3 regions of the Rathayibacter tanaceti genome follow, and region 1 is predicted to be linked to each of the others. Evidence: predicted binding sites of a transcription regulator. Region 1 holds the regulator's gene; each other region holds the start of a gene.

Region 1 (10,346 bases):
GAGCGCAACACGGCCATCCCGACCAAGCGCTCCGAGACCTTCACCACGGCCGACGACAACCAGCCGTCCGTCGCGATCCAGGTCTTCCAGGGCGAGCGCGAGTTCACTCGCGACAACAAGAACCTGGGCACCTTCGAGCTGACCGGCATCGCTCCGGCCCCCCGCGGCATCCCGCAGGTCGAGGTCACCTTCGACATCGACGCCAACGGCATCGTGCACGTCTCGGCGAAGGACAAGGGCACCGGCAAGGAGCAGTCGATGACGATCACCGGCGGCTCGTCCCTGCCCAAGGACGACATCGACCGCATGGTCCGCGAGGCCGAGGAGCACGCCGCCGAGGACAAGGCCCGCCGTGAGGCGGCCGAGATCCGCAACAACGCCGAGACCCTCGCCTACTCGATCGACAAGCTGATCAAGGACAACGAGGACAAACTGCCCGAGGATGTCACGTCCGAGGTCCAGGGCGATGTCGACGCGCTGAAGACCGCGCTGGCCGGAGACGACGAGGCGGCCGTCAAGACCGCGTTCGACGCTCTCAACGCCTCCCAGACCAAGATCGGCCAGGCCATCTACTCGCAGGAGCAGGCCGCCCAGAGCGCCCCCTCGGACGCTCCGGCCGATGGCGAGAAGAAGGACGACGAGGACATCGTCGACGCCGAGGTCGTCGACGAGGACGAGCCGAAGGACACCAAGTAGTCATGGCAGCCGAGAACGAGCCCCAGGATCTCCCCGAGGAGCAGCCGGCCACCGGCGACGAGGCGGGAGCCGAGGCGGCGAAGGACGCACAGGACCCGGAGGGCCTCATCGAGGCCGAGGGTCCGGACGTCGAGACGACGCTCTCGGACGCCGACCTCTCCTTCCTCTCGGGGCAGTCCAGCGCCGAGACCCTCGCGGCCGAGCACCTCGCCGACCTCCAGCGGGTGACCGCAGAGTATGCGAACTACCGCAAGCGCACCGAGTCGAACCGTCAGGTCGACAAGGAGCGGGCGATCGGTGAGGCGGTCAAGGTCATCCTCCCCGTGCTCGACGACCTCGACCGTGCCGAGAAGCACGGCGACCTCGCCGAGGGCGGACCCTTCACGGCCATCGCGCAGAAGTTGCGCGCCGGAGTGGAGAAGCTCGGCCTTGTGAAGACCGGCGCGGTCGGCGACCTGTTCGACCCCACCCTCCACGAGGCGATCTTCCAGCAGCCGACTCCCGGCACCGAGACCTCCACGGTCGCGGACGTCGTCGAGTCGGGCTACTACCTCGGAGGCTCGCTGCTGCGGGCCGCCAAGGTGGTCGTGGCGGTCCCCGCCGACTGACCTCGGTACCAGCACCACTCGCGGAGGGCCCCGCCCGCTCGGCAGCGCACTGCCGGCTCCGGGCGGGGCCCCTCGCCGCATACGACACAGGAAGAGGCACATGGCCAGCCAGGATTGGTTCGACAAGGACTTCTACAAGGTCCTCGGCGTGTCCAAGGACGTCTCCGCGGCGGACCTCAAGAAGACCTACCGCAAGCTCGCCCGTCAGTTCCACCCCGACTCCAACCCCGGGGATGCGAAGGCCGAAGCGCGCTTCAAGGAGATCAGCGAGGCGTACACCGTCCTCTCCGACCCGGACCAGCGCAAAGAGTACGACCAGATCCGCGCGATGGGCGGCGGCGCCCGGTTCACGGCGGGAGGCCAGGCCGGCGGTTTCGACGACGTCTTCGGCGGCATGTTCGGGCAGGGCGGACGCACGACCTACAGCACCCAGCAGGGGCCTCCGCCCGGCTTCGAGGACATCCTCGGCGGCATGTTCGGGGGTGGTGGCAACGCCCGCTTCGGCCAGCCGAGTGGCGGCTACCGAGGCTTCGGCGGCCCGCAGAAGGGCGCCGACGTCACGGCCAGCACCACCATCGACTTCCGCACCGCAACGCGGGGCGACACCGTCCAGCTGCAGACCGGAGACGGGCGCACGCTCTCCGTACGCATCCCGGCGGGAGTGTCCGACGATCAGAAGATCCGCGTCCGCGGCAAGGGACGCCCGAGCCCAGACGGCGGCGAGCCGGGCGACCTGGTGCTCACGGTCTCGGTGCGCAAGCATCCGGTCTTCGAGCGCGACGGCCAGAACCTCCGCGTCACCGTCCCCGTCACCTTCGTCGAGGCCGTCTTCGGTGCCACGATCGAGGTGCCGACGCTCGGCGGCGAACCGGTCAAGCTGCGGGTCGCTCCCGGCACCCCCAGCGGCCGCGTCCTGCGGGTGAAGGGCCGCGGCGTCTCGACATCCAAGGGAACCGGCGATCTGCTGGCCGTGCTCCACGTGGCCGTCCCGAGCCACCTCTCGTCGGGCGCCCGTGAGGCGCTCGAGGCCTATGCGGCAGCCGAACCCGACGAAGACCCGCGCGAGGACATCCTGGAGAAGGCCCGCTACTAGGCGGGAACGGATCGGCGCGGCCAATCGGAGAGGAGGGGACATGGACGAGAACACGCCCGTCTTCGCGATCGCCGTCGCCGCCGACCTCGCCGGGATGCATCCGCAGACGCTGCGGCAGTACGACCGCCTCGGGCTGGTCAGTCCCACCCGCACAGCGGGCAAGTCACGCCGCTATTCCATGCGCGATGTCGTGCAATTGCGCGAGGTGGCACGGCTGTCCTCCGAGGGAGTCTCGCTCGAGGGCATCGCCCGGATACTCCAGCTCGAGAACCAGGTGCAATCGCTCACACAGCGCGTGCGGGAGCTCGAGACGGCGCTGGCCGACGAGCTGCTCAACCGGCCGGGGCGGAGGGTGTTCGCCGCAGGACTCGAGGGCGACGTCGTCACCCTGCGCCACGGCACACGCACGCAGCGCCGCACCGAGCTCGTCGTCTGGCGCCCTGTGCCGCGATCGGGCGCCACCGGATCCGAGCTCCCCTGATCACGGGGTAGCCTGGCTGAGCGACGAGGCGCGACAGCCACGGCGTCCGCTCCGTCCGCTCGGTGCGGAGACAGGAGGGCCGCCCCGTGGATCAGGATCACCGCGCCGACGAGCGCATCGACAGCAGCGTCACCGAGGCCGGACAGGCGTGGGTCGACGGGAACGACGAGTCGCCGGAGACTCCCGACGCCGAGATCGCCGTGAGTAACGAGACTCCGGAGCCCGAGGGCGTCGAGGAGTTGAACGACCAGACCGCCGACGATTCCGTCGTGGACGAGGGACGAGATGCGCCCCCGTTGGACGACGCTGAGCTGGACGTCCCTGCGGTGGACGCCCCCGAGCTGGACGCCCCTGAGCTGGACGCCCCTGAGTCGGACGCCCCCGAGCTGGAGGCCCCTGCGTTGGACGCCCCCGAGCCTGACACCTCCCCGCTTGAGACGGTCGAGCGTGACGACTCCGCACCCGTCGAGGCCGCACAGGCCGACGGAGGCGTGCTCGACGCCGAAGACGGCCCCGAGCACGCCGCAGAGCCCTCCTCCGAGCCGGATCGCCGCGCGCCCGTCGTGCCCGACAACGGCTACAGCCGCGAGTCCTACGCGATCCACGCGACCCGAAGCGAGCTTCCGCTCTTCAACGTTGCGCTCACGGGCCGCCGTGACGACTCAGGATGGCTTTCGTCTCTCTCCCGCGTCCTCGGCGGCCCGGATGGACCGGTCGGCTCGCCGGACGCCGCTGCCGCCACCGCGCATGCTGCGATCGATCGTCGCACGCGCACACAGCCGGGCCGGGACGAGGAGCCCTCCGCCTCCTGAGCGATCCGCCGGGGCGGCGCGCTACTCGGTGATGCGTGAGGGGCGCGCGAACTGCGGCCCGCCGAGGCGGCCACCGCTGATGCGGCTCAGCGTTTCGGACCCGAACGGCACCGCATGCACGAGCGAGCCGGTGTCGACGCGTTCCTCATCGGTGTAGCCCAGCAGGACGTACATCCCGATGACCGCGATTGCCGCGATCGTCGCCACACGAGCGGGGATCTGGTCGAGCGTCCCTCCGCCCCCGTCGACCGGTTCGGCCAGGGTCACGCACATCAGGAAGATCGAGGCGTACACGGCGAGGTGCACGTGGGCGCTCCGCCAGGGACGCGAGAGCGCTGCGATCGGGAGGATCCAGAGCGCGTACCAGGGGTGGATGGCCGTCGACGCCGTCACGAACGCCAGGAGTGCGCCGGACAGGCGCGCGAGAGGATCGATCGCCCGCTTCGACAGCATCAGACCCGCGGCGATCGCGCCGGCGACGGCGAGGGCCAGGATCTTCACGGCGGCGATCGCCGCGGCGGGATCGTGCCCGGTCATCTCAACGGCGGTCGAGGTGACCACCGAGACGAACGACATCGGTGCGTACCAGTGCAGGATCGAGCCGGGGACGACCATCGCGCCGATCCAGCCCATGCCGACGCCGGCGAGGAGGCCGATCGCCGCGACCAGGCCGAGCGCGCCGAGGCCGGACCACGCCCAGGCACGGATCCGCTCCCGCAGCGTCGCGTCGTGGCGCAGCCACAGCAGAGCCAGCACAGGAAGCGCGATGATCGCGACCGGCTTGATCGCGATGGCTCCCGCCATCAGTACCACCGCGGTGATGCGGCGATCGGTCTGGGCGTAGTAGAGAGAGGCCAGGATCAGGGCGAGCATGACGCCGTCGTTGTGGCCGGCGACGATGAACAGCACGAGCGTGAGCGGATTCGCCACGACCGTCCATGCCGTGAGCGAGGTCGAGAGGCCTCGGAGCCGCGCCAGACGGATCGCGTAGACGCTCACGACCGCCACTCCCGCGACCGAGACCGCCCGGAGCATGGCGATCGAGAGCTCGGGTGAGCCGTAGCCGGCGAACTGGACAGCGGCGCGTTCGATAAGGAGGTAGAGAGGGCCGTACGGCGTCGGCGTGTCCGCCCACAACGGGTCGACGCCCAGGGCGAACCACCCCGGAAGCGTGGCGACTCCGTTCGTGTACGGATCGATCCCCTGCGTCATCAGGCGCCCCTGCGCGACGTACGAGAACATGTCGTGGCTGAACAGCGGCACCGTCAGGAGGAGCGGCGCTGCCCAGACGAGAGCGGCGACCACGATCGCCCGCAGTGCGGCAGGGCCCCCGGCCAGGGCGGTCGTGCGTAGTCGGAGCCAAGCAACCAGCAGGAGGAGACCGCCGCCGACCACGAGGACGCCGCTCATCTCGGTCAGCCAGCCCGTGGCACGGATCGACGCGATGAGCGGCCAGTCGCGGATCGGCGAGTCGTGGGGCAGGTAGCCGACTCCGAGCGAGCCGAGCAGGATCGCGATCGAACCGAGGAGGCCACTGGCCAGAGGCGCGACCGGGGAGACGCGGAGCCGCGCTCTGCGCACGCGCTCCGACGTCCCGGTCGTCCCCGACCGCTCGATCGTCCCCCGTGAAGCCATTCCTCCCACGGTAGGGGATCGGCACCCGAACTGCATGGACAGGCGGTGAACGGTTGATCAGATGTCGCTCAGGCGGGCGAGCCGCCCGCGGTCACGGCGCGGACGGCTCCGGGGCCGGCTCGGCGAAGCGCAGCTGGTTGCCGAAGGGGTCGATGACGTCCAGGGCGAAGCCGAACGGCGTGCGGGTGATCCGCGGATTCAGGTAGGGGTAGGCCTTCGCATCGAGCTCGGCGTGCAATTCTCTGACCCCGCGCACGGCGACGTGCACGGCGGCGCCCGGACTCCCGTCGCGGTGGTGCTCACTCAGGTGCAGGCGCAGGCCCGAGCGCGAGACCTGCAAGTAGAGCGGTGCGTCGACCTCAGCGCGGTGCTCCCAGTCGACCTCGAAGCCGAGATAGTCGACGTAGAACTCGCCCGCCTTCGCGACCGAGAAGATGCGGAGTATGGGCACCGCCGCCTCCAGCCGCACCGGTTCGAGCCGACCCGTCCCGTCCAGCGTCGACCGGTCCCGGGCGCGTCGTCTCGTCTCCACGCCACGAGGCTAGCTGCCCTGGAGCGGGCGCGACGCCGCGGGCGTCAGTCGACGAGATCGAGGGCGCGGAGCCGCTCCAGGGTCTCGACGCCGGCGGGCGGGCACCGAGACGCATCCTCGCCGGTGACCCAGTGCAGGGAGTCGATCTCGCCGCTCGGGCGCGGCTCCCGATCGAGCGCGGCGGCGAACACCGTCATGTGCACCTCCCGCCCCTCAGGCTCGCCGTGGGCCTGCCTGCGGACGGTGAAGAGGGCCGACAGGACCTCCGCCTCCGCCCCGAGCTCCTCCCGGGCTTCGCGGGCCGCCGCCGCCTCTGCGCTCTCGCCCGGATCAACCTTGCCGCCCGGGAGGTAGAGCACGTCGCGTCCCCGCGCGGTGACCATCAGGACTCGACGATCGCGGAGGACGGCGACCGCCGAGACGACGATCGGAGGCAGAGCGCTCATCCGCTCATCATGCCCGTCGCGGTGCGTCGAGCGCCGTTCTCGCCGGTGCGCCCGCGGTTACCATGGGGGCACACCAGAAGGACGCGCGCAGCCGGCGCGCGCCGGGGCCCCGTGCGCCCGAACAGCTGAGGAGCATCCCGTGGCAGAACCCACCACCCTCGACACCGTCATCACCCTCGCGCAGCACAGGGGGTTCGTCTTCCCCTCGGGTGAGATCTACGGGGGCACTCGCTCCGCCTGGGACTACGGGCCCCTCGGCGTGGAGCTCAAGGAGAACATCAAGCGCCAGTGGTGGAAGGCGTTCGTGCAGGGCCGCGGAGACGTGGTCGGCCTCGACTCGGCCGTGATCCTGCCGACCGCGATCTGGAACGCCTCCGGTCATGTCGGCGTCTTCTCGGACCCTCTGACCGAGTCGCTGATCACGCACAAGCGCTACCGTGCCGACCACCTCTTCGAGACCTACGAGGAGGTCAACGGCCACCCGCCGGTCAACGGCCTCGCCGACATCCCGGACCCGGAGCACCCCGACAAGGTCGGCCAGTGGACCGAGATCAAGCAGTTCTCCGGCCTGATGAAGACCTACCTGGGTGTCGTCGACGACGAGTCCGGTCTGCACTACCTGCGACCGGAGACCGCGCAGGGCATCTTCACCAACTTCGCGAACGTGCTGCAGAGCGCCCGGAAGAAGCCGCCGTTCGGCATCGGCCAGATCGGCAAAGCGTTCCGCAACGAGATCACGCCCGGCAACTTCATCTTCCGCACCCGCGAGTTCGAGCAGATGGAGCTCGAGTTCTTCGTCGAGCCCGGCACGGACGAGGAGTGGCAGGAAACCTGGATGAAGCTGGCGTGGGACTGGTTCGTCGACCTCGGGATCAGCCCGGAGAACATCCGCCAGTTCGAGCACCCGAAGGACAAGCTCTCGCACTACTCCAAGCGCACCGTCGACATCGAGTACCGCTTCAGCTTCGCCTCGGGCGAGTGGGGTGAGCTGATGGGAGTCGCGAACCGCACCGACTACGACCTCAAGACGCACATCGAGCACTCCGGCAAGGACCTCTCGTTCTTCGACCAGAACAAGAACGAGCGCTACGTGCCTTTCGTGATCGAGCCGTCCTTCGGCCTCACCCGGGCTCTGATGGCGTTCCTCGTCGACGCGTACGAGGAGCAGGAGTTGCCGCCGAACGCCAAGGGCAAGGTCGAGACGCGCACGGTGCTGCACCTCGACCCGCGCTTGGCGCCGGTGAAGGTGGCGGTGCTGCCGCTCTCGCGCAACGAGGCCCTCTCTCCGCTCGCCCGCCGGGTCGCCGATCGGCTCCGCCAGCTGTGGAACGTCGACTTCGACGACTCCGGAGCGATCGGCCGCCGCTACCGCCGCCAGGATGAGATCGGCACGCCGTACTGCGTGACGGTCGACTTCGACTCGCTCGAGGACGACGCGGTGACGGTGCGCGATCGCGACACGATGAAGCAGGAGCGGATCGCGCTCGACCAGCTCGAGTCGTACCTCTCGGCCGGGCTGCGCGGGGCCTGAGGCCCTTTGTGATGGTGCCTCCAACGCGCTAAAACGGGCGCCGCGCGTGAGCGGCACCTGGCGAAGGCGTCAGCGCTCGCGGGCGAGCAGGGCGTCGACGAGGGTCGACGTCCACTCGCCCTTGCAGAACTCCTCGTCGAGGTGGCGCGTTTCGAGGCGCATCCCGAGCCGCTCGCAGAGCCGGGCGGAGGCGGTGTTGCGCGCGTCGAGCTGCGCCACGACGCGGTGGGCCCCGAGCAGGTCGACTGCCAGATCGAGCAGGGCCGCGGAGGCCTCAGCGGCATAGCCGCGCCCCTGCGCCTCCGGATGCAGCACCCAGCCGATCTCGATCGTGGCCTGTTCGACGGAGGCGACGACGAGGGTCAGGTCGCCGATCATCCGGCCGGCGAGCTCCCCCTCGCGCGGACGATCGCCAGCACCGCCGCGTCGCCGTCAGCGGCCAACCGCGTCGAGGGGAGCCGGCGCAGCAGGTGCTCGCGCGACTCCTCGGGAGTGCGCACCGGCCAGCGGAGAGAGCGGACCGCCTCCGGATCGCCCTGATAGTGGGCGTGGTCATCGGCATCGTCGAGGCCCAGGGGGCGCAGCAGGAGGCGCTGGGTGAGCAGGGGAGCGGTGCGCAGCGGCTCCGCGTCGAACGGCAGCCGCAGGCTCACGCGGTGGCCGCGCCGGAGTCCGGACGGACGGTGGAGGCCGGCTCGGCGGGGACGGTGATACCGAAGAGTGCCTCGAGTCCGGTCACGTACGCCTCCTGCGCGCCGGCACGCGCATAGTCGCGGGCGCGGACGCTCGGGGTGTGCAACAGGACGCCCGCGAGGTGGCGGAGCGCCTGCTCGGTGCGGCCGTCGTCGTCGCCGCGGGAGCGGGCCCGCTCGATCTCGGCGTCGAGCGCGTCGAAGACGTAGGCCCGCAGCGCCACCACCGCGGGCGTGAGGCTTTTCTCATCGGCGACATCCGAGAACTTGCGGACCGCCCTGTCGACGAGGGCCCGCGCCTTCTCGGAGGCGTCGAGCACCTCGAGCGGCGCGTGCAGGCTGATGGTCTCGAGATCGAGCAGCTCGACTCCGGTGACGCTCGTGACGTCGGCCGCGACGTTGCGGGGGAGGCCGAGGTCGATCACGAGCTGGCGCTCGCGCGAGAAGCCCTGGAGGCGGCCCGCGGTGATCAGGGCCGCGTCGAGCACGGGCTCCTGCGTGGTGGTGCAGGTGATCACGACATCGGCCGATACGGCCTCGAGCGCCAGATCGGCGCCCTCGATCGGTCGCAGCGAGCGTCGCGCGGCGAAGCCCTCGGCCCGGCCGGAGGGGGAGTGCACGGCGATGTCGGCGACTCCGCGGTCGCGCAGGGCGGCGACAGTGGCGCGTGCGTAGCTGCCGGTGCCGATGAGAAGGACGCGAGCGGCACGCCAGTCGGTCACGCGGCTCGCGGCGAGATCGAGAGCGAGCCGCACGATCGAACGGCCGGCGCTGCCGAGGCCCGTGCGGTTCTTGATCCCTCGGGACGTCTGAGAGGCGCGCTGGAACAGCCGCTCGAGCTCGGACGAGGTGGTGCCCAGGCGCCGCGCCTCCTCAAGGGAGCGGCGGACCTGACCGGCGATCTCGCCCTCGCCGACGACGACCGACTCGAGTCCGCTCGACACAGCGAAGAGGTGCTCGGCCACGCGGTCTCCGGAGACGACGTGGACGCTACCGCGCAGCTCCTCCTGCTCGATGCCGGTCGCGGCGCTCACGGCGGCGGTCGCCGCCTCGACCGCGACGGCCTGCGCGGCCGTCAGCGGCTCGTCGATGTCGAGGTAGGCCTCGAAACGGTTGCACGTCGCGACGACGACGGCCCCCGAGACGAAGTCGATCCCGTCGGACAGGGCGGAGGCCACGGCGGAGGAGTCGACGGAGAGCTTCTCGAGGAGATCGAAGCTGGCGTTCTTGTGCGACGCCGTCAGACACAGAAGCACTGCGTCAGTCTACCCGCGGAGGTCGGGGCCTGGGGCCGTAGCGCGGGAGGACTGCACGGATGCGCCAGGAATCACGGATGCTCCTGGAATAATGCCGCGGTGACCTCCCCCACCGCCGGCCTACTCGATCCGCTGCACCCCCTCTCCTCCGGGCGCACCGCCGACTCTGCGCTGCTGCGCGCGTACCGGTCGGAGCGGCCGGACACGACTCCCGTCTGGTTCATGCGCCAGGCCGGCCGCAGCCTCCCCGAGTACCGCGCCCTGCGCACCGACACGAAGATGCTCGACGCCTGCCTCGACCCGGCGCTCGCGAGCGAGATCACGCTCCAGCCGGTCCGTCGGCACGGAGTGGACGCCGGCATCTTCTTCAGCGACATCGTCATCCCGCTGCGGCTGGCGGGTGTGGCCGTCGAGATCGTCCCGGGCCGTGGCCCCGTGCTCGACACGCCTGTGCGCACCGCGGCCGACGTCGCCGCACTGGCCGCGACCGATCCGGCCGTGCTCGACGAGACCCTCGAGCCCATTCGCGAGGGCGTGCGCCGCACCGTCGAGGGTCTCGGCGCC
Region 2 (10,346 bases), 1.2 Mb from region 1:
CCGCCTTGCCCACCGGGTCGTAGTAGCGCGGGTTCGACATCGGGCCTCCGGTTCTCGTGCCTCGTGTCTATCCCGCCCGGGTCGCGGTGGCAACCCGCCCGCACGCCGAAACCCCCGGCTCCCCTCAGCGAGAGGCCGCTTCGACGCACTCCGGGGAGGAGCGTCGTCGGCGGGATCGCGCAGGGAGGGGAGCCGGGAGCCGGAGGGGGCTACGCCGCGAGCGGGAGCGGGGCGGCCGACGTCACCAGCAGTTCGCCGCCGACGGCGTCGACCCGCACGGCTCCTCCGTCGGCGACCTCGCCGCTGACGACGAGGTCGGCGATCCGGTCGTCGATCGAGCGCTGCACGAGCCGGCGGAGCGGCCGGGCACCGTACTGCGGCTCGTAGCCGTTCTCGGCGAGCCAGTCGACGGCCGCCTCCGTGACGTCGAGGGTGACCTCGCGGGGGGCGAGGCGGGTACGCGTGGCGTCGAGGACGATGCCGACGATCTCGCGCAGCTGCTCGCGACCGAGGCGACGGAACAGCACGATCTCGTCGATCCGGTTGAGGAACTCCGGACGCATCGCCTCACGGAGCCGGCCCATCACGCGATCGCGCAGGTCCTTCTCCGAGGCGAAGCCCTCGGCCGACGCGTCGCTCTGGGCGACGAAGCCGAGCGCACCCGACCGCGAGGCCAGGAACTCCGAGCCCAGATTCGAGGTCATGATGACGACCGTGTTGCGGAAGTCGACCGTGCGGCCCTGGCCGTCGGTGAGGCGGCCGTCGTCGAGCACCTGGAGCAGCAGAGTGAACACGTCCGGGTGCGCCTTCTCGATCTCGTCGAAGAGGATCACCGAGTAGGGGTTCCGGCGCACGCGCTCGGTCAGCTGCCCGGCCTCGTCGTAGCCGACGTACCCGGGAGGGGCGCCGACCAGACGCGAGACGGTGTGCCGCTCGCCGAACTCGCTCATGTCGAAGCGGATCATCGCCTGCTCGTCGGCGAAGAGCGAGCCTGCGAGAGTGCGCGCGAGTTCGGTCTTGCCCACACCGGTGGGGCCGAGGAACAGGAATGAGCCGACGGGCCGGGAGGCGTCGCCGAGGCCGGTGCGGCTGCGGCGGACGGCGCGAGCGACGGCGGTGACGGCATCCTCCTGGCCGATGACCCGCTGGTGCAGTTCCGACTCGAGGTGCGCGAGGCGCTCTCGCTCCCCCTCCGTCAGCCGCGACACCGGGATGCCGGTGGCCCTGGCGACGACGGCCGCGATCTCGGTCTCGCCGACGACCGCCTCCGCGGGGGCACTGCTGCCGGTCGCCGCCTCGAGCTCGGTCTGCACGAGGGAGATCTCGTCGCGGATGCGCGAGGCCTCCTCGTAGTGCTCGGCCGAGACAGCCGCGTTCTTGTCGGCCTCCAGCGTCGCGAGGCGTTCGAGCAGCGCTCCGGCGTCGACGCCCGCACCCAGCTTCAGCCGCAGGCGCGCGCCCGCCTGGTCGATCAGGTCGATCGCCTTGTCCGGCAGCACGCGGTCGGTGAGGTACCGGGCCGAGAGCTCGACGGAGGCACGCAGGGCCGCGTCCGTGAAGTGCACGCGGTGGTGCTCCTCGTAGGCGGGGCGGAGGCCGTGCAGGATCGCGACCGCGTCCTCGATGCCGGGCTCGCCGACGCGCACCGGCTGGAAGCGGCGTTCGAGGGCCGGGTCCTTCTCGATGGTCCGGTACTCCTTGAGCGTGGTCGCGCCGACGAGGTGCAGCTCGCCGCGGGCCAGCCGGGGCTTGAGGATGTTGCCCGCATCCATGCCGCCCTCGCCGCCTCCGCCCGCACCGACGACGGTGTGGACCTCGTCGATGAAGACGATCAGCTCGCCGGCGTGCGCCGCGATCTCGTCCATGGTGCCGGTCAGGCGCTCCTCGAAGTCGCCGCGGTAGCGGGTGCCGGCCAGCATGCCGGGCAGGTCGAGCGAGACCACGCGCTTGCCGCGCAGCTGCTCGGGGACCTCCTCCGCCACGATCGCGCGGGCCAGGCCTTCGACGATCGCGGTCTTGCCGACTCCGGCCTCGCCGACCAGCACGGGGTTGTTCTTGGTGCGACGGCTGAGGATCTCGACGGTCTGCTCGATCTCGTCGGCGCGCCCGATCACCGGGTCGAGCCGGCCCTCGCGCGCGAGCGCGGTGAGATCGGTGCCGAACCTGTCGAGCATCGGGGTCTCGGAGGCGGGCTGTCCCGCCTCCTGCTGCTGCGGGGCCTCGGCCTCGCGGATGCCCTGGGTGAGGGCTTCGGCGGTGACACCGGCGCGGGCGAGGACCTGCCCGGCGGGGGCGTCCTGGCCGAGCACGAGCGCGAAGAAGAGGTGCTCGGGGTCGATGTAGGTCGAGCCGCTGGAACGGGCGACCTGGTAGGCGTGGAACAGCGCGCGCTGAGCGCTGGGGGTGATGGTCGCCGCATTCGGCGAGGCGTGCGTCTCGGCGGCCTGCGGGAGGCGCGCCTCCGTGGCGGTCGCGATGGCGCCCGGGTCGACGCCGATGCGGTGCACGGCCTGCGAGACGGCCTCGTCGTCGACGAGGACCCGCAACACATGCAGGGCGTCGAGTTCGGTCTGACCGCGCTCGAGGGCGAAACGCCCTGCGGACTGCAGGATGCTCTGGGTACGGGCGGTGAGGAAACGGCTGAGGTCGATCGACCGCGCCGCGCGGGCGCGCTCACCGTCGAGGTAGCGGGCGAGGAAGTCGTCGAACGAGCTCGCTCCGGCCTCGTTGAAATTGTCGGGCACCAGTCCTCCTGAGGAAGTTGAGTCGGTTACGCTCAAGTTCAACGCCGGGGTGCGTCTCCTATTCCCGCCCCTCCCCCGCGAGATGCCACTTGGGTACGCGACACGCCGCCGCGGGTGTACCGAAGTGGCATCTCGCGAGAAAGGGAAGAGGCACGGACCCGGGGTCCGTGCCTCTCTGCGCCGACGCGCATTCCTCCGGGGTGGGAGCTTCTAGGGGACGAGGTAGCCGGCCGCGCGGAACAGCTCATACCACTCCGGCCGGGTCAGCGGCAGGTCGGAGCCGAGGGCCGCGTCGCGCACGCGCTGCTCGTTCGTGGTGCCGAGCACGACCTGCATACCCGCCGGGTGGCGGGTGATCCAGGCGGTGGCCACGGCGATCGCGGGGACGTCGTACTGCACTGCGAGCCGGTCGATCACAGCGTTCAACCCGGGGTAGGCCGGGTTGCCGAGGAAGACGCCGGTGAAGAAGCCGGCCTGGAACGGCGACCACGCCTGCACGGTGATGTCGTTCAGGCGGCAGTAGTCGAGGATGCCGGCGTCGCGCATCACCGACTGGTCCTCGCCGACCATGTTGGACGCGACTCCCTGCGCGATCAGCGGCGCGTGCGTAATCGAGAGCTGCAGCTGGTTGGCCACGATCGGCTGGTTCAGCGACTTCTTCAACAGCTCGATCTGGTACGGCGTCTGGTTCGAGACTCCGAAGTGCTTCACCTTGCCGGCCGCGTGCAGCTCGTCGAAGGCGCGGGCGACCTCGTCCGGCTCGACGAGGGCGTCGGGCCGGTGCAGGAGGAGCACGTCGATGTAGTCGGTGCGCAGTGCCGTCAGCGAGCCCTCGACCGACGCGATCAGGTGCTCGTACGAGAAGTCGAAGTAGGGGCCGTCGGGGACGATGCCCGCCTTGGTCTGCAGGACGACCTGCTCGCGCTCGGACGAGGTGAGCGCCATCGCCTCGGCGAAGCGCTCCTCGCAGCGGTGCAGTTCGCCACCGTAGACATCGGCGTGGTCGAAGAAGTCGATGCCGGAGTCGCGCGCGGCGCCGACGAGGCTGCGGATCGCCTCGTCGCTCATCTCGGGGATGCGCATGAGGCCGAGGACGACGTTCGGGGCGTGGACACCGGAGGTGCCGAGAGTGACGTGCTTCACAGGAGTGCTCCTTCGTTGGATACCTCGTCCACGGTAGGCGGGGCGCCTGTGCCCCGTCCACCAGCGGGTGCGGGTGCGATTCATGCGGCGGAGTGGTCACTCGGGCGGTGTCGTCGACCAGCGACGGCGGTCACCGCCACACAGTCCTCATAACGAAGGCTGAGAGATGAGATCCGGCGAATTCCGAGGCTTCACTCCCTCTCAGCCTTGGTTGTGAGGACCTTGCCGCGCAGACAGGTCGGTGGAAGGCTGCCCGCATGACGATCGAGGTGCGGCCCGCCACCGACTTCGACGACCTGGCGACGATGAACGGCCCGAAGCGCCCCGACGCCAACTCGTGCTGGTGCCTCAGCTACCGCCTGCTCTCGTCGACCGAGAACAACGCACTCCGGGGGCCGGCCCGCGGCGAGCGGATGCGTGAACTCGTCACCGAGGACCCGCCTCCCGGCGTGCTCGCCTACGACGGTGACGACGTGGCCGGCTGGGCGGCCGTGCACCCCCGGGCCGACACGAGCTACGCGAAGAACCGGCGGATCCCGCACGTCGATGACCTGGACGTCTGGAGCGTCTGGTGCATCCGCGTCCGGCCCGGCTTCCGTAGGCGCGGTATCTCGCACGCCCTGCTCGCCGGCGCCGTCGACGTCGCGCGCGCCCACGGCGCCCCGGCGATCGAGGGCTACCCGGTCGACAACGGAGGCGCGAAGGTCGAGCAGACGATGGCCTACGTCGGCACCCGCGGGCTGTTCGAGCGGGCCGGTTTCTCGTGGGCGGCCGACACGACGTCCGTGCTGGCCGGGTTCCCGCGCGTCGTCATGCGGCTGCCGCTCGACTGACCTCCAGTGATATCACCTTGATATCATCGGCGCGTGCAGACCGACTCCCTCAACCCCGCAGCAGTGGTTCGTCGCGCTCGCGAGGACATCGGACTGTCGCAGGGAGCCCTGGCCCGGGCAGCGGGCCTTCAACAGTCCAACCTCGCCGCGATCGAGACCGGCGCGCGTCGAGCGGGTCCCGACCTGCTCGACCGCATCCTGCGGGCGGCGCGCCTACGGCCGTCTGTGGCTCTGGAGCTCCTCGCCGATCACGTGCGCGAACTCGCCCGCGAGTACGGGCTGCACGATGTCCGAGTGTTCGGTTCGACGGTCCGTGGTACCGATCACGAGCGCAGCGACGTCGATCTGCTCGTGACAGCCGACGTCGCGGTCGACTACTTCGGCCTCGCGGCGTTCCGCGGGCGGGCCGAGGAACTACTCGGCTTCCCGGTTGACGTCGTCGTCGACGACTCCGATGACGAGATCATCCGTGCGATCCGTCGGGAGGCGGTACCGCTGTGAACGGCTTCTCCGCCCGTCCGAGACGCAGCGACGACGACGGCGAGAAGACGCGACGCCTCATCGCCGAGGTCGATCGCCTCGCTTCCCGCTTGGCGCGAGCCGTCCGCGACGGCCGGGAGGCGTTCCTCACCGCGGAGTCGGACAGCCGCGACGTCGCCGCCCTCGCGCTGATCAACCTCGCCGACCTCGTGCATCGCGACCTGCCGCACGAGGTCGTGGCGACGCTTCCCTCGTCCGACGTGGCAGGCCTCCGCGCGACCAGGAACATCGCCGCACACAACTACGGCGCCCTCGACAGCGACCGCCTCTGGGCCACCGTTACCGGGCACGCCCCGCGGCTGCTCGCGACGATCAGGTCGGCACTCATGCGCGAGTGATCGCCCTACAGTTGCGAAAGGCCCCTCGCACCCGGGGTGGAGGGGCCTTTCGAAGCGGTTGAGATCCTAGAAGTCCCAGTCCTCGTCCTCGGTGTTCACGGCCTTGCCGATCACGTAGGAGGAGCCGGAGCCCGAGAAGAAGTCGTGGTTCTCGTCGGCGTTGGGCGAGAGGGCCGACAGGATCGCGGGGTTCACGTCGGTGACCTGCTTGGGGAACATCGGCTCGTAGCCGAGGTTCATCAGCGCCTTGTTGGCGTTGTAGTGCAGGAACTTCTTGACGTCCTCGGTCAGGCCGAGCTGGTCGTAAAGGTCCTGCGTGTACTGGGCCTCGTTGTCGTAGAGCTCGTAGAGCAGCGAGAACGTGTAGTCCTTGATCTCGTCGCGCTTGGCCTGGTCGACGCGCTCGAGCCCCTTCTGGAACTTGTAGCCGATGTAGTAGCCGTGCACGGCCTCGTCGCGGATGATGAGGCGCACCAGATCCGCGGTGTTGGTGAGCTTGGCCCGGGAGGACCAGTACATCGGCAGGTAGAAGCCCGAGTAGAAGAGGAACGACTCCAGCAGCGTGGAGGCGACCTTCCGCTTCAGGGGGTCGTCGCCGCGGTAGTAGTCCATCACGATGGACGCCTTCTTCTGCAGGTTCGGGTTCTCGACGGACCAGCGGAAGGCCTCGTCGATGTCCTGCGTGTTCGAGAGCGTCGAGAACACCGAGGAGTACGACTTGGCGTGCACCGACTCCATGAACGCGATGTTCGTGTAGACGGCCTCCTCGTGCGGAGTGATGGCGTCCGGGATGAGCGAGACCGCGCCGACCGTGCCCTGCACGGTGTCGAGCAGGGTGAGCCCCGTGAACACGCGCATGGTGAGCTGCTGCTCCTCGTGGGTCAGCGTGTTCCACGACTGGATGTCGTTGGAGAGCGGGACCTTCTCGGGCAGCCAGAAGTTGCTCGTGAGGCGGTTCCACACCTCGACGTCCTTGTCGTCCTGGATCCGGTTCCAGTTGATGGCCTGGACGGAGTCGACGAGCTTGAGCTTCTCGGGGGGAGTCATGATTCCTTCTCGCTGCTGCGGATGGGTCGAGCGGGTGGGTGACGTTGCGGGCTCTACAGCATGCACGAGACGCACTGGTCGAGCTCGGTGCCCTCGAGTGCCATCTGGCGGATGCGGATGTAGTAGATCGTCTTGATGCCCTTGCGCCAGGCGTAGATCTGCGCGCGGTTGATGTCGCGCGTGGTCGCGGTGTCCTTGAAGAACAGCGTCAGCGAGAGTCCCTGGTCGACGTGCTGCGTCGCCGCGGCGTAGGTGTCGATGATCTTCTCGTAGCCGATCTCGTACGCGTCCTGGTAGTACTCCAGGTTGTCGTTCGTCATGAACGGCGCCGGGTAGTAGACGCGGCCGAGCTTGCCCTCCTTGCGGATCTCGATCTTCGACGCGATCGGGTGGATCGACGACGTCGAGTTGTTGATGTACGAGATCGAGCCGGTCGGCGGGACGGCCTGCAGGTTCTGGTTGTAGATGCCGTGCTCCATGACCGAGGCCTTGAGCGCGCGCCAGTCGTCCTGGCTGGGGACGGCGATGCCGGCGCCCTCGAAGAGGCGGGCGACGCGCTCGGTGGCGGGAGCCCACTCCTTCTCGGTGTAGGTGTCGAAGAACTCGCCCGAGGCGTACTTCGAGTCGGCGAAGCCCTCGAAGGTGGTGCCGCGCTCGATCGAGAGGTTGTTGGAGGCGCGCAGGGCGTGGAACAGCACCGAGTAGAAGTAGATGTTGGTGAAGTCGATGCCCTCCTCGGATCCGTAGTGGATGCGCTCGCGGGCGAGGTAGCCGTGCAGGTTCATCTGGCCGAGGCCGATGGCGTGCGACTTGTCGTTGCCGTCCTCGATCGAGCGGACCGAGGTGATGTGCGACTGGTCGGACACCGAGGTGAGGCCGCGGATCGCGGTCTCGATGGTGCGACCGAAGTCGGGTGAGTCCATCGTCAGCGCGATGTTCAGCGAGCCGAGGTTGCAGGAGATGTCCTTGCCGATCTGCGCGTAGGAGAGGTCCTCGTTGTAGGTCGTCGGAGTGTTGACCTGGAGGATCTCGGAGCAGAGGTTGGACATGTTGATCCGACCCTTGATCGGGTTCGCCTGGTTCACCGTGTCTTCGAACACGATGTAGGGGTAGCCGGACTCGAACTGGATCTCGGCGATGGTCTGGAAGAACTCGCGTGCCGAGATCTTGGTCTTCTTGATGCGCGGGTCGTCGACCATCTCGCGGTACTTCTCCGAGATCGACAGGTCGCCGAAGGGGATGCCGTAGACGCGCTCGACGTCGTAGGGCGAGAAGAGGTACATGTCCTCGTTGTTCTTCGCGAGCTCGAACGTGATGTCGGGCACGACGACGCCGAGGGAGAGCGTCTTGATGCGGATCTTCTCGTCGGCGTTCTCGCGCTTGGTGTCGAGGAAGCGGAGGATGTCGGGGTGGTGCGCCGAGAGGTACACCGCTCCCGCTCCCTGGCGCGCACCGAGCTGGTTGGCGTAGCTGAAGCTGTCCTCGAGGAGCTTCATCACGGGGATGATGCCCGAGGACTGGTTCTCGATCTGCTTGATCGGGGCGCCGGCCTCGCGGATGTTGGAGAGCGAGAGGGCGACTCCCCCGCCGCGCTTGGAGAGCTGGAGGGCGGAGTTGATGCCGCGGGCGATCGACTCCATGTTGTCCTCGATGCGCAGCAGGAAGCACGAGACGAGCTCTCCGCGCTGGGCCTTGCCGGTGTTGAGGAAGGTGGGGGTCGCGGGCTGGAACCGGCCCGCGACGATCTCCTCCACCAGAGCGGTGGCGAGCTTCTCGTCGCCCTGGGCCAGGCCGAGGGCGGTCATCACGACGCGGTCCTCGAAGCGCTCGAGGTAGCGCTTCCCGTCGAACGTCTTCAGCGTGTATGAGGTGTAGTACTTGAAGGCGCCGAGGAAGGTCGCGAAGCGGAACTTCTTCGAGTAGGCGAGGTCGTTGAGCTGCTGGATGAACTCGAACGAGTACTGGTCGAGCACGGCCTGCTCGTAGTACTCCTTCTCGACGAGGTAGTCGAGGCGCTCCCTGAGCGTGTGGAAGAACACGGTGTTCTGGTTGACGTGCTGCAGGAAGAACTCGCGAGCGGCCTCGCGGTCCTTGTCGAACTGGATCTCTCCGTTCGGGCCGTAGAGGTTCAGCATCGCGTTGAGCGAGTGGTAGTCCATCTGAGCGGCGTCGCGGGGAGCGTCGATCACTGCTGCGTCCAAAACGTGTCCAATCCTTGGTCGACGGCGGTGACGTCGTCGGGTGTTCCGAATACTTCGAAGCGGTAGAGGTGCGGCACGGCGCACTTCGTCGCGATGATGTCGCCGGCGAGACAATAGGCCTCGCCGAAGTTCGTGTTGCCAGCGCCGATGACGCCGCGGAGCAGGGAGCGGTTGCGGGGCTGGTTGAGGAACCGGATGACCTGCTTGGGGACCGCTCCCCCGTCGTTGCCACCGCCGTAGGTGGGGAGCACGAGAACGTAGGGCTCATCGACGTGGAGGGTGTCGAGCGCTGCTCCGTCGCGCCGGGCATGGAGCGGGATGCGCTGCGCCGGCCGACCGAGCTTCTCGATGAACCGGTGCGTGTTCCCCGAACTGCTAGAGAAGTACACGAGCTCGCTCATCCCACCACCCCTCTCCTCCGCCGTCTGCCTGCTCCCGGCCACCTCTGGGGCGTCTGCGTGGCGAGCTGCAAGGCGGAGGAAGAAGCCGTAGCGGCGCTACGGCGCCTGACGACAACGCCGCAGATCGCCGCGCAGACGCCTCAGAGGGTCGCGATCTTGTCGGGGCGGAAGCCCGACCAGTGATCGTCGTCCGTGATGACGACCGGGGCCTGGAGGTAGCCGAGGGCCTTCACGGCCTCGAGGGCCTTCTCGTCGACCGAGAGGTCGAAGACCTCGTAGTCGATGCCCTTGCCGTCGAGGGCACGATAGGTCGCGGTGCACTGGACGCAGGAGGGCTTGGTGTAGACCGTCACGGCCATGGAATGTCGCCTTTCGGAAGGAGGTGTCCCGGGGCCGCTCCCGGCGTCGGCCCGACGTGCGGGCGGGGCGGGGGAGGCGGTCGTGGGGAGTTCGGGAGTGCCGGTGGGCCTCGCGGCTCGACCTGCTCAGCAATACTACATATAGGGGGGCACCTGGCATCAGCCCACTAGAGGTAGTAGTTACATCCGTGTAGTTATCCACCGGTTCCTCCCCCGTTCATCCACAGGCCGGAGCCCGCGGAGCCGCGGAAGGACGCGGATCCGGACGATCCATCCACAGCTGTGGAAAGCCGCGACCGGTTCCCTGGGTACAACGCGCCTCGGCGTGTCGGCATGCCCGACCGGTGGGGTCGGACGGGCGCACGGACCACGACATCGTGGCTTCGACGGTCGGCAGGGCGCATATGCGCACGGTATGCCCGACCACCGACATCGCGGTCGCGCCTCGGGCTGCCTGCTCAGCCGATGTCACGCTGACCAGAGCGCCAGCTCGCTCGCGACCGCGCGCAGATGCGTCAGCGGGTCGGCGAGGGCCGCGGAGGCGGAGCCCGCCGCCTCCGTCAGAGACACAGACCCGGCGAACGCCGTGGTCGGCGCCTGGATCGACCCCGCGACGAGCAGCGTCCGCGCGCCGGCCGCCTCCGCGAGCCGGAGGACGGCGGCCGGCACCTTTCCCGCGTCCGTCTGCGCGTCGAACCGCCCCTCCCCCGTGATGACGATGTCGGCTCCAGCCACGAGCA
Region 3 (10,346 bases), 280 kb from region 1:
ACCGAACGCGGTCCTCCGCTTCCTCCTGGAACTCGTCGCCCTGGTCACCTTCACCGTCTGGGGCTTCGCCTCGTGGAGTCTTCCCTGGAACATCGTCGTCGGCCTGGGCGCTCCGGTGCTGGCGGCGCTCGTCTGGGCTCTGTTCCTCTCTCCGCGCGCAGTGCTCGCGATCGACGTCTACGGTCGGTCGCTGATCGAGCTGCTGCTGATGGGGGCGGCAGCTCTGGCCTGGCTCGACCTCGGCCAGCCGATCGTGGCGCTGGTCTTCGGTGTGCTCGCCGTGATCTCGGGAGTCGTCGCGGGGCGCCGCTCACTCTGACCCGCTGAGCGGCCGCGCCCCTCCGGAGGTCCCGGTCGCCCGTGCCAGAGCATCGCCGACGACACGCTGCCGGCGGGGGCTCGGCCCTCCTCCGCTCGCCCGGGCGGCGCACGACACGCGGATCGGCCGCCCGATCGGCACGTCGCCCTGGCGAGGGGCGACGTCGAACGGCCGCCCCGCTGCTCCGACAGGAGCGAGCGGGACGGCCGTTCGCGGTGCTCGCGGAAGACTACTCCGCAGCACCTGCCTCACGGCTCGCCAGAGCGCGGCGTCGCAGGCCCGTGATCACGGCGCCCGCACCGAGGAGGGCGAGGGCGACGGCTCCGAGGAGACCGCCGTCGAAGCCCGTCGAGGGGAGACCGCCGGCGCCGGCGACGGGCGCTCCAGGACCGGTCGGTGACCCCGGCCCGGCCGGGGGGCCCGCCGTGGGCGTCGCCGTCGGCTCCGGATTCCCGGTCGGCTCCGGGGCCGCCGTGGGCTCCGGAGTCGCGGTCGGTGCCGGGGTTGGCGTGACCGCGTCGGCGACGTCGATGCTCACGAGCGTCGCCGGACCCGACTCACCGTAGGTGACGCGCCCCAGGTACTGGGCAGGCCCGGCCAGGTTCGACCACGAGACGGTGTAGGCCGTCGGCTCACCCTGAACAGCGTCGACGATCTGCGGGTCGGTGCTCAGCGAACCGAGACGCTCCTCCGGAGTGACGACGAAGCTGCGCAGGTCGAAGGTCGTCGCCGACGTGCCGGGGCCGACAGAGTAGATGACGGCCTCCACCGTGTAGCTGCCCGCCGCGGGCGCGGCAATGTCGACGCGCTCGTCGGCCGAGCCGGTCGCCGAGGTGTACACCTTCTTCGTGCTCTCGCTGGTGACGGTCAGGTCGAGGTCGGCCGTGTCGTCGATCGCGTCGAGGTCGAAGCGGGCGAACTCTGCGCCCTCGGGCACCTCCACCGTGGTGGTGAAGGAGGTGCCCTTGGGCAGGGTGCCCGAGTGGCCGTCGGCCGCCGTGGCGTCCTCGGCGAGGACACCCTCGGTCAGCCCGCTCGCGGCGAGCGGCAGGGCGCCGTCGACGCCCGGAGTGATCGTCACCGACGCGGTGCCTGTCGTGCCCGAGCCCGAGACCTCGTAGGGGGCGTCCAGCAGGACCGGACGCACCGCGATCGGGCTGCGGACATCGTGCTCCGCGCTCGACCACGTGAGGTATCCCGTGGCGAACTCGTTCAGCTCGGCGTCACCGGTCGTGAACGAGACCGTGTACTCCGCGGTTTGCCCCGCCTCGGTGAAGCTGAGGCTGGACGGGGAGACGACGGTGTCGATGCCGTCGATCCCGTCGACCGATGCCGTGTAGGTGCCCGGCCCGGTCGAGGTGACCGTTCGGGTCACCGTCTGCGTGCCGGCCAGGGCGCCGATGGCGATGGAGGCCTGGTTCAGGTCCGACGGGTCGATGGCCGCGATGGGGTCGATGACGGGGTTCGAGGTGAAGACGTAGCCCGCGCCCTTCAGGAAAGCGATCCAGTCGCTCGTGCCGCTCTCGTAGAGCAGCCCGGGGTCGAGGAACGCGGTCGGGTCGACGTGTCCGGCGCCCTGGGCGAAGACGTCCTCGGAGGCCGCTCCCGACTGGTCGACGCTGTCGTAGGCGGAGGTCATCATGGCCGACTTGACCGCCGACGGAGAGGCCTTCGGCGTGGCACCGAGGATCAGCGCGGCGAGGCCGGCGACGTGCGGTGACGACATCGAGGTGCCCGACTCGAACGCGAAGGCGGGGTCGTCGCCCTCGGCGTTGAAGCTGTCGGCCAGGATGGCGACACCGGGTGCCGTGAGGTCAGGCTTGAGCACGTCGGCACCGTCCGCCTCCGCGGGACCGCGCGACGAGAAGCCGGCGACCTGGGGCACGGGGATGACGGCGCCGGTCGGGTTGCCCTCGGAGAGCGTCACCCGCGCGCCGGAGGTCTTCGCGTACGCGGTGATCGCGTCGTAGGCCTGCGAATCGATCTGGATGCTCGGGACCGAGTGGTCGTCGACGTGCAATGCGTTCGGGGTCGCGTTGAGCAGGAGCATGCCGATGCCGCCTGCCCGCTCGACCTCGGCCGACTTCGATACGCGCGCGGTGACGCCCGCCGTGCAGGTGACGACCTTGCCCTTCACCTTCGCGGGATCGAGGGTGCCGGTCTCGCAGATCGCAGGATTCTCGGCGCCCGAGCGGACCACGTCGGCACTGTTCACCAGCGGGCCCGTGACGTCGTCGTGGACCGAGATCGAACCGCCCACGAACGCCTGGCCGTCACCGAGGGTGGCGGTCGCCGTGTAGGTGGGGACGGAGGAGGCGGCGACCGTCGTGTACCACGGCGAGGCGTGGTCGAGAGTGGAAGCGCCCGCTCCGGAGTTGCCGGCCGAGGCCGCGACGAAGACACCCGCGGAGGCCGCGTTGAGGAAGGCCTCGTCGATGGGAGTGAGTGTCGAGGTGGCCGAGCCGCCGCCGATCGAGAAGTTGATCACGTCGACGCCGTCCTTGACCGCCGCGTCGATGGCGGCGAGGATCCCGGAGCCGGAGCAGAAGTCGTCGTCGTCGGTGCCCGCCTCGGTGCCGTTCCAGCAGACCTTGTACGCCGCGACCTTCGCAGCCGGGGCGACACCCGAGATCTGTCCGTAGTCGTAGCCGTCGACGCTCGCCTCGACACCGGCGTTGCCGGCCGCGGTGCTCGCGGTGTGCGAGCCGTGTCCGTCGGCGTCGCGCGGGGAACGGTACTCGGCGTTGTCGGACGAGCCGACCTTCTCGCCGTCGCCGAGGAACCAGCGCGCTCCGATGAGCTTCTGGTTGCACTCGTCGCCGTCCCACTGCACGGAGGCAGGGAGTCCCGGCGAGCAGGAGCCGACGAACGAGGTGCCGTCGGACTTCGCGTAGGTGACCGTCGTGCCGTCGGTGTAGGGCTCCGCTCCCGGAGACGTCGCCAGTGCGGGGCCCGCGAACGACGGGTTCTCGGGCGCGATGCCGGAGTCGATCACGCCGACCACGATGCCCTTGCCCGCGTCGTCGATGCCACCCAGCTTCTGCCAGGCTCCGTTCTCGCCCTCGAGACCGAGGAAGTCGGTGGAGCGCTGCTGGCCGGTGTCAGGGACGGGGATGCCTGCCGCAGAGGCGAGCGGAGCGGTCTGCGCCGCGCGGTCGACCGTCAGGTTCTCGACCTTGCGGACCTGCGCGACGTCCTTGCGCTCCGCCAGCTCGCCAGCCTGGTCGCCGGAGAGGGTGGCTGAGAAGCCGTTGAGCGCCACCGTGTAGTGGTAGTCGATGGCCGCGTCGACCGCGGCGGCGACGTCCTGCTGACGCTGCTCGAGATGCGCCGCGTAGTCCTCGACCGGCGCGGAGGCGGCCTGGAGCTGCGAGCCCTCGAGGGGAGCAGTGCGCGCGAAGCGGGCGTCGGTGCCCTGATACGTCGCGGCCGAGGGCTCGACGAGGGTGACGACGTAATCGCCGTCGTCGAAGCTCTGCCCGGTGGAGAGTCCGCCGACGAGCGAGGCGCTGCCGACGAGTGGAGCGGCACTGGCGCCGGTGGTGGCGAAGGCCGCCGTAGCGGCGACGCCGAGTACGGCGAGTCCTGCGAGGATGCGCCTTTCAGCGCGACGGACGGGTGGACGGTGGGACAGGTGGATCGGCAATCGATGTCCTTACTCACGTTCGCTGGGAACCGGATCGGTTCTCACACAGAATCGACCCTACGAACCCGTTTGCCCAGCTTTGTTACGAGCACGTAACGAAGTGACCGGATCGGGGACGAAAATTTTTGGCACTCTCGCCAGCCGAGTGCTAATCTGGTCGCAGTTGAGTCGAGTCGGCTCAACCCTTGGAACTCTTCGTTGCACGACCGAATGGAGTGATCTCAATGGCCATCACCTACGACCCCATCCGCGAACTCGACCGCGTCGCCTCTGCCCTGCTCGGTGCAGGCCAGGGGCCCCGCCGTATGCCGATCGACCTCTACCGGGACGGCGACCACTACGTCCTCACCGCCGACCTCCCCGGCATCGACCCGGGCTCCGTCGATGTGGATGTGGACGGTCAGCTGCTCACCATCAGGGCGCAGCGGACCGTCGCCAGCGGCGACGACGTCACCTGGATCACCCGGGAGCGCCAGTCGGCCACGTTCGTCCGCCAGCTCAGCCTCGGCCAGGGCGTCGACACCGAGCGGATCTTCGCGTCCTACGACAACGGAGTGCTCTCGGTGACCATCCCCGTCAGCGAGAAGGCCCGCTCCCGACGCATCGAGGTCGTCTCGAGTGCCCGTCCCGAGCAGGTCCAGATCAGCGAGACAGCTGCCGACTGACCGCCGCAGCAGGGGCCCGTCCGCGTCCGCGCGGGCGGGCCCCTGCTGCGCGTCCGGGGATCCCCTACGCTGACCGGATGCGCGCTCCCTCCGCCACTGCCGTCGGCGTCCTTCTTCCCCGCGACCTCCCCGCCTCGGAGGTCCTCGCCTACGCGCGCCGCGCCGAAGCGCTCGGCTTCGACGAGCTCTGGGTCGTCGAGGACCTCGGCTTCCGCGGCGGCATCGCCCAGGCCGGAGCCGTCCTCGCAGCGACCGAGCGGATCGTCGTCGGCATCGGCATCCTGCCCGCCGCCGTCCGCACGGCGGCCTTCACGGCGATGGAGCTCGGCACTCTCGCCGAGCTCTTCCCCGGGCGCCTGCACGCCGGGATCGGGCACGGCATGCCGCACTGGATGCGCGGCCTCGGTGTCTGGCCGCAGAGTCCGCTCACGCTGCTCGAGGAGCAGTTCAACACGATCCGATCGCTGCTCTCGGGAGAGCGGACCAGCCGCACCGGACGCTACGTGCAGGTCGACGACCTCGTGCTCGAGTCGCCGCCCGTGGTCGTGCCGCCGCTTCTGGCGGGAGTCCGGGGGCCGAAGTCGTTGGCTCTCGCCGGCCGCATCGCCGACGGGGCTGTGCTGGCCGAACCGGTGACTCCGGAGTACCTCGCCCGCGCCCGCGAGCACATGGCGACGGCGGGACGCCTCGTCGCCTATTCGGTGGCGGCGGTCGACGACGAGGCCACCACCGCGCGGGACGCGGTGCGCCACGGGCTGGAGTGGATCGGTGAGCCCGACTGGGCGCCCCACATCGAACCGCTGCCGTTCGCGGAGGAGTTTGCCCGGCTGCGCGCGGCGAGCGCGGACCGCACCGCCTTCTCGCGCGGCATGCCCGATGAGTGGGTCGACCAACTGGCGGTCGTCGGCACGCCGGACGACGCCCGAACACGCATTGCCGAGTTGCATGCGGCCGGAGCATCGAGCGTCGTGCTGATCCCGTCGGGGCCCGACGCGACAGTGGCGATGACCGCGCTCGCCCGGGCGCTCTGACCTCGGCGCTCCCGGCCCGCAGAAACACGTTCGGCTCGCAGGATCCGAGGATCACTGCGAGCCGAACGGGTGTCCGAGAGCCGGAGATCAGGCGGACATGCGGGCCTGCAGGTTCTCGTCGAGGGTCGCGAGGAACTCCTCGGTCGTCTGCCAGCTCTGGTCGGGGCCGACGAGCAGAGCGAGGTCCTTCGTCATCTTGCCGGACTCGACCGTCGTGATGACCACGTCCTCGAGCGTCAGCGAGAAGTCGATGAGCTCCTGGTTGCCGTCGAGCTTGCCGCGGTGCGCGAGGCCGCGCGTCCAGGCGTAGATCGAAGCGATCGGGTTGGTCGAGGTGGGCTTGCCCGCCTGGTGCTGGCGGTAGTGGCGCGTCACGGTGCCGTGCGCCGCCTCCGCCTCGACGACGCTGCCGTCGGGTGTGGAGAGGACCGAGGTCATCAGGCCGAGCGAGCCGAAGCCCTGCGCGACGGTGTCGGACTGGACGTCGCCGTCGTAGTTCTTGCAGGCCCAGACGTACCCGCCCTCCCACTTCATCGCGGAGGCGACCATGTCGTCGATGAGGCGGTGCTCGTAGGTGAGGCCCGCGGCGTCGAAGCGCTCCTTGAACTCGGTCTCGAAGATCTCCTCGAAGATGTCCTTGAAGCGGCCGTCGTAGGCCTTGAGGATCGTGTTCTTGGTCGAGAGGTAGACCGGATAGTTGCGCGAGAGGCCGTAGTTGAGCGATGAGCGCGCGAAGTCGCGAATCGACGCATCCTGGTTGTACTGGACCTGCGCGATGCCGTCGTCGGGTGCCTTGTAGACCTCGAACCTCATCGGCTCGGAGCCGTCCTCGGGGGTGAACTCGACAGTGAGCGTGCCCTTCCCCTTGAAGACGAAGTCGGTCGCGCGGTACTGGTCGCCGAACGCGTGACGACCGATGATGATCGGCTTGTTCCAGCCCGGCACGAGTCGGGGGATGTTCGAGATGATGATCGGCTCGCGGAAGATGACGCCGCCGAGGATGTTGCGGATCGTGCCGTTCGGCGACTTCCACATCTTCTTCAGGCCGAACTCCTCGACGCGGGCCTCGTCGGGCGTGATCGTCGCGCACTTGACACCGACGCCGTGCTTCTGGATGGCGTGCGCCGCGTCGATCGTGACCTGGTCGTCCGTCTCGTCGCGGTACTCGATGCCGAGGTCGTAGTACTCGAGGTTCACGTCGAGGTACGGGTGGATGAGGGTGTCCTTGATCTTCTGCCAGATGATCCGCGTCATCTCGTCGCCGTCGAGCTCGACGACCGTTCCCTCAACCTTGATCTTGGACATTGCTCTCCCATGGTGTCGATGACCCCGCACCTGTGCGGGACGGGCGGCTCTGCACCGCTCCGGATGGCCTCGACCCAGCCTACCCGAGCACTCAACTGTCTCGATGTCGAGAGACTTCACCGGGCCGTCCCCGGGGCGGCTCTGTGCCGCCCGGTGTCGGCCGCCAGGATGATTCCCGCCCGAGCATCGTGCCGGTAGATTGACGCCATGAGTGACCTCCGTCTGGAAGAGCTGTCCGCCTCGAACATCTCCGCCGTCAACGGGCTGAGCCTCAAACCCGGACAGGAGCAATTCATCGCGCCGGTGTCGTACTCTGCGGCCGCAGCGGTGATCGATCCGGGTGCCTCGTGGCAGCGCGCCGTGCTGGACGGCGACGAGCTCGTCGGCTTCATCCACGCGCACTTCGACCCGGAGGCGGCCGAGGAGTTCCGCAGCTGCATCTGGCGCATCAACATCGACGCCGCGAAGCAGGGCCGCGGAGTCGGCACCTTCGCCGTGCGCGCGACCGCAGACGAGGCGCGCGCTCGCGGCTTCGACACCCTCACCGTGGTCTGGGAGTCGGGCGAAGACGGGCCCGAGCAGTTCTTCCGCTGGATCGGCTTCGAGGTCGTCGGCGAGACGCAATACGGCGAGAACATCGGGGCGCTGAGGCTCTGACCGCTCAGCCTCCGGGTACGCGCGCTCCTGCTCTCGACGTCGCGAGAGACGAGCCGGGGCCGCTCGACTTCGTCTCCGCCGTCTTGGACGTGGTCGGGTCGATCCCGGTCGGACACGTGATGGCCTACGGCGACGTCGCGGCGATGCTCGGCACTCGAGCGGCCAGAGCGGTGGGCACGGTGATGGCGCGCTACGGTGCGGAGGTCGCATGGTGGCGCGTGGTGCGCTCCGGCGGGGCGCCTCCGGTCGGTCACGAGGAGCGAGCCCGGGTCGAGTACGAGCGGGAGGGGACGCCGCTCGTCGTCACTCCGAACGGCTACCGCGTCGACGTGCGTGCCGCCCTCTGGCGGCCCTGACCGCGGGGGCGTCCGCGGGGGCGACCCGATCTGCGGGGCGCACACGGTCCTCCGGCTCGGGGACGCGACGCGGAGGCGGATGGCGCCGCAGTCAGACCAGCGAGTCGCGCCAGGCCGCGTGCAGGGTGGCGAAGCGGCCCTCGCCGGCGATCAGCGCCTCCGGGGTGCCGTCCTCGACGATGCGGCCGTGCTCCATCACCAGCACGCGGTCGGCGATGGCGACCGTCGACAGGCGGTGGGCGATGATCACCGCCGTGCGGTCGGCCAGGAGCGTCTGGAGGCCCTGCTGTACCAGCCTCTCGCTCGGGATGTCGAGCGACGAGGTCGCCTCGTCGAGGATGAGCACCGCCGGATCCGCCAGGAACGCGCGGGCGAAGGAGATCAGTTGCCGCTGGCCGGCCGACACGCGGCCGCCCCGCTTGTTCACGTCGGTGTCGTAGCCGTCGGGCAGCGCCTCGATGAACTCGTGCGCGCCCACGGCCTGGGCCGCCCGAACGATCTCGTCGTAGGAGGCGGTGGGCCGGCCGATCGCGATGTTATCGGCGACGGATCCCGAGAACAGGTACGCCTCCTGCGTCACCATCACGATCGCGCGGCGCAGATCCTTCGGGTGCAGCTGCCGCAGATCGACGCCGTCGAGGGTGACGACTCCGCCGCTCGGGTCGTAGAAGCGCGAGATGAGCTTGGCGAGAGTCGTCTTGCCCGCGCCGGTCGAGCCGACGAGCGCGATGGTCTGCCCGGCAGGGATGTCGAGGTCGAACCGCGGCAACACCTCCCGATCGGTGGCGTACGCGAAGCGGACGCCCTCGAAGCCGAGCCGCCCGCGCGCCTGCCGCAGGTCGATCGGCCGCGTCGGATCCGGGACGCTCGGCTCCTCGGCCAGCACGCCCGAGATCTTCTCGAGCGCAGCGGCCGCCGACTGATAGGAGTTGTAGAACATCGCCATCTCTTCGACCGGGTCGAAGAAACGCCTGGTGTAGAGCAGGACCGCCAGCAGCGCGCCGATCTCGAGCCCTCCGTCGAGCACGCGGACGCCGCCGATGAACAGCACAGCGGCGACAGTCACGTTGCCGATCAGCACCAGTCCGGGATCGAAGGTGCCGAAGACTCCGAAGACCCGCTTGTAGGCGAGCCGGTACTGCTCGACGACCGCGCCGAAGACCGTCTCGTTGCGCTTCTGCGTACGGAACGTCTGCACGGCGCGGATCCCCGTCATCGACTCCACGAACTGCACGATGAGCCGGGACGAGGCGACGCGGGTGCCGCGGAACAGCGCCTGCGACCGCTTCTGGAACCACCGGGTGAGGAGCGCGAGCGGCACCAGGGAGCAGGCGAGGACGAGGCCGCTGACCCCGTCCAGCGAGACGAGCGCGATCGCCACGAAACCCATGTAGAGCGCGCCCTGCACGAGCTGGTTGATCCCGGAGTCGAGCAGCTCGCGGATCGAATCGAGGTCGCTCGTCTGTCGCGAGATGATCCGTCCGGAGGTGTAGCTCTCGTGGAACTCGAGGCTCAGCTTCTGGGTATGCAGGAAGACGCGCTTACGCAGGTCGATCAGGATCGCCTGGCTGACGCGCGCCGAGAGCACGGTGTACCAGGCGACGAGCACAGCGCCGACGACGCCCGTGAGCAGGTAGGCGCCCACCGTCAGGGCGAGCGGAGTGCCGTCACCGCGCAGCACCGCAGGCAGGCCATTGTCGATGCCTGCCGCGATGAGCGCCGGCCCGGCGACCTGCGCCGCCGTCGCGACGACAACCACGACCGCGGTGAGCATCAGCCGCAGCCGGAGCGGGCGCAGCAGCGAGCCGAGGAGCCGGAGCGAGCGGCGGCGCAGCGCGGACGACTCCGCTCTGCTGAGGTCGTCGCGCTCCTCGGTCGTGCCGAGCGTGCTCATGATCGTGCCTCATGATCGCTGGCCGGCCGCGAGCCGATGCGCACGACGCCGACCGGGCGGGTCAGCTCGTCCTCCTCGAGGCTCGAGATGACGAAGCGGTAATGCGGGCTGTTCGCGAGGAGTTCGCTGTGGGTGCCGACAGCGGTGACGCGCCCCTCCTCGAGGAGCGCCACGCGATCGGCCAGCGCCACCGTCGAGGGGCGGTGGGCGACGATAATCGCGGTGGTGTCGCCGAGGACGCGCCGCAGGCCCGCCTCGACGCGCGCCTCCGTGTCGACGTCGAGGGCGGAGAGCGGATCGTCGAGCACGAGCACCGACGGACGCGCGGCGATGGCGCGGGCGAGGGCGAGGCGCTGGCGCTGTCCTCCGGAGAGGCTCATCCCCTCCTCCCCTACCAGGGTGTCGAGGCCGTCGGGGAGGCGGTGCACGAAGCCGGCCTGCGCGATGTCCAGCGCCTCGAGCAGTTCCTCCTC

The links. Region 1 encodes HspR, which represses chaperone genes until heat shock. Its sites were predicted from a motif close to AAGTTGAGTCNNNNNGACTCAACTT; they were not measured.
Region 2: GSU10_RS03775 (ATP-dependent Clp protease ATP-binding subunit) is a predicted target of HspR. The motif match lies at 2,759-2,783, and genes of this name have one in related genera.
Region 3: GSU10_RS11600 (Hsp20/alpha crystallin family protein) is a predicted target of HspR. The motif match lies at 4,126-4,150, and genes of this name have one in related genera.

The regions. Positions count from the first base shown of each region.
Region 1 covers NZ_CP047186.1:2,746,261-2,756,606, reverse strand. The annotation lists gene dnaK (molecular chaperone DnaK) at 1-696, shown strand, start outside; gene GSU10_RS13000 (nucleotide exchange factor GrpE) at 699-1,304, shown strand; gene GSU10_RS12995 (DnaJ C-terminal domain-containing protein) at 1,405-2,397, shown strand; gene GSU10_RS12990 (heat shock protein transcriptional repressor HspR) at 2,438-2,878, shown strand; gene GSU10_RS12985 (prolipoprotein diacylglyceryl transferase) at 2,965-3,690, shown strand; gene mptB (polyprenol phosphomannose-dependent alpha 1,6 mannosyltransferase MptB) at 3,712-5,325, opposite strand; gene GSU10_RS12975 (glyoxalase superfamily protein) at 5,417-5,857, opposite strand; gene GSU10_RS12970 (NUDIX hydrolase) at 5,902-6,303, opposite strand; gene GSU10_RS12965 (glycine--tRNA ligase) at 6,443-7,834, shown strand; gene GSU10_RS15535 (GNAT family N-acetyltransferase) at 7,904-8,212, opposite strand; gene GSU10_RS15530 (GNAT family N-acetyltransferase) at 8,209-8,487, opposite strand; gene GSU10_RS12955 (glutamyl-tRNA reductase) at 8,484-9,782, opposite strand; gene hemE (uroporphyrinogen decarboxylase) at 9,882-10,346, shown strand, end outside.
Region 2 covers NZ_CP047186.1:773,929-784,274, reverse strand. The annotation lists gene GSU10_RS03780 (hypothetical protein) at 1-40, opposite strand, end outside; gene GSU10_RS03775 (ATP-dependent Clp protease ATP-binding subunit) at 210-2,744, opposite strand; gene GSU10_RS03770 (aldo/keto reductase) at 2,955-3,827, opposite strand; gene GSU10_RS03765 (GNAT family N-acetyltransferase) at 4,145-4,720, shown strand; gene GSU10_RS03760 (XRE family transcriptional regulator) at 4,754-5,221, shown strand; gene GSU10_RS03755 (HepT-like ribonuclease domain-containing protein) at 5,218-5,598, shown strand; gene nrdF (class 1b ribonucleoside-diphosphate reductase subunit beta) at 5,665-6,645, opposite strand; gene nrdE (class 1b ribonucleoside-diphosphate reductase subunit alpha) at 6,699-8,804, opposite strand; gene nrdI (class Ib ribonucleoside-diphosphate reductase assembly flavoprotein NrdI) at 8,831-9,247, opposite strand; gene nrdH (glutaredoxin-like protein NrdH) at 9,388-9,606, opposite strand; gene GSU10_RS03730 (glycerate kinase) at 10,075-10,346, opposite strand, start outside.
Region 3 covers NZ_CP047186.1:2,469,139-2,479,484, forward strand. The annotation lists gene GSU10_RS11590 (YrdB family protein) at 1-319, shown strand, start outside; gene GSU10_RS11595 (S8 family serine peptidase) at 549-3,965, opposite strand; gene GSU10_RS11600 (Hsp20/alpha crystallin family protein) at 4,190-4,630, shown strand; gene GSU10_RS11605 (LLM class flavin-dependent oxidoreductase) at 4,708-5,661, shown strand; gene GSU10_RS11610 (NADP-dependent isocitrate dehydrogenase) at 5,749-6,966, opposite strand; gene GSU10_RS11615 (GNAT family N-acetyltransferase) at 7,174-7,623, shown strand; gene GSU10_RS11620 (MGMT family protein) at 7,743-7,979, shown strand; gene GSU10_RS11625 (ABC transporter ATP-binding protein) at 8,071-9,873, opposite strand; gene GSU10_RS11630 (ABC transporter ATP-binding protein) at 9,870-10,346, opposite strand, start outside.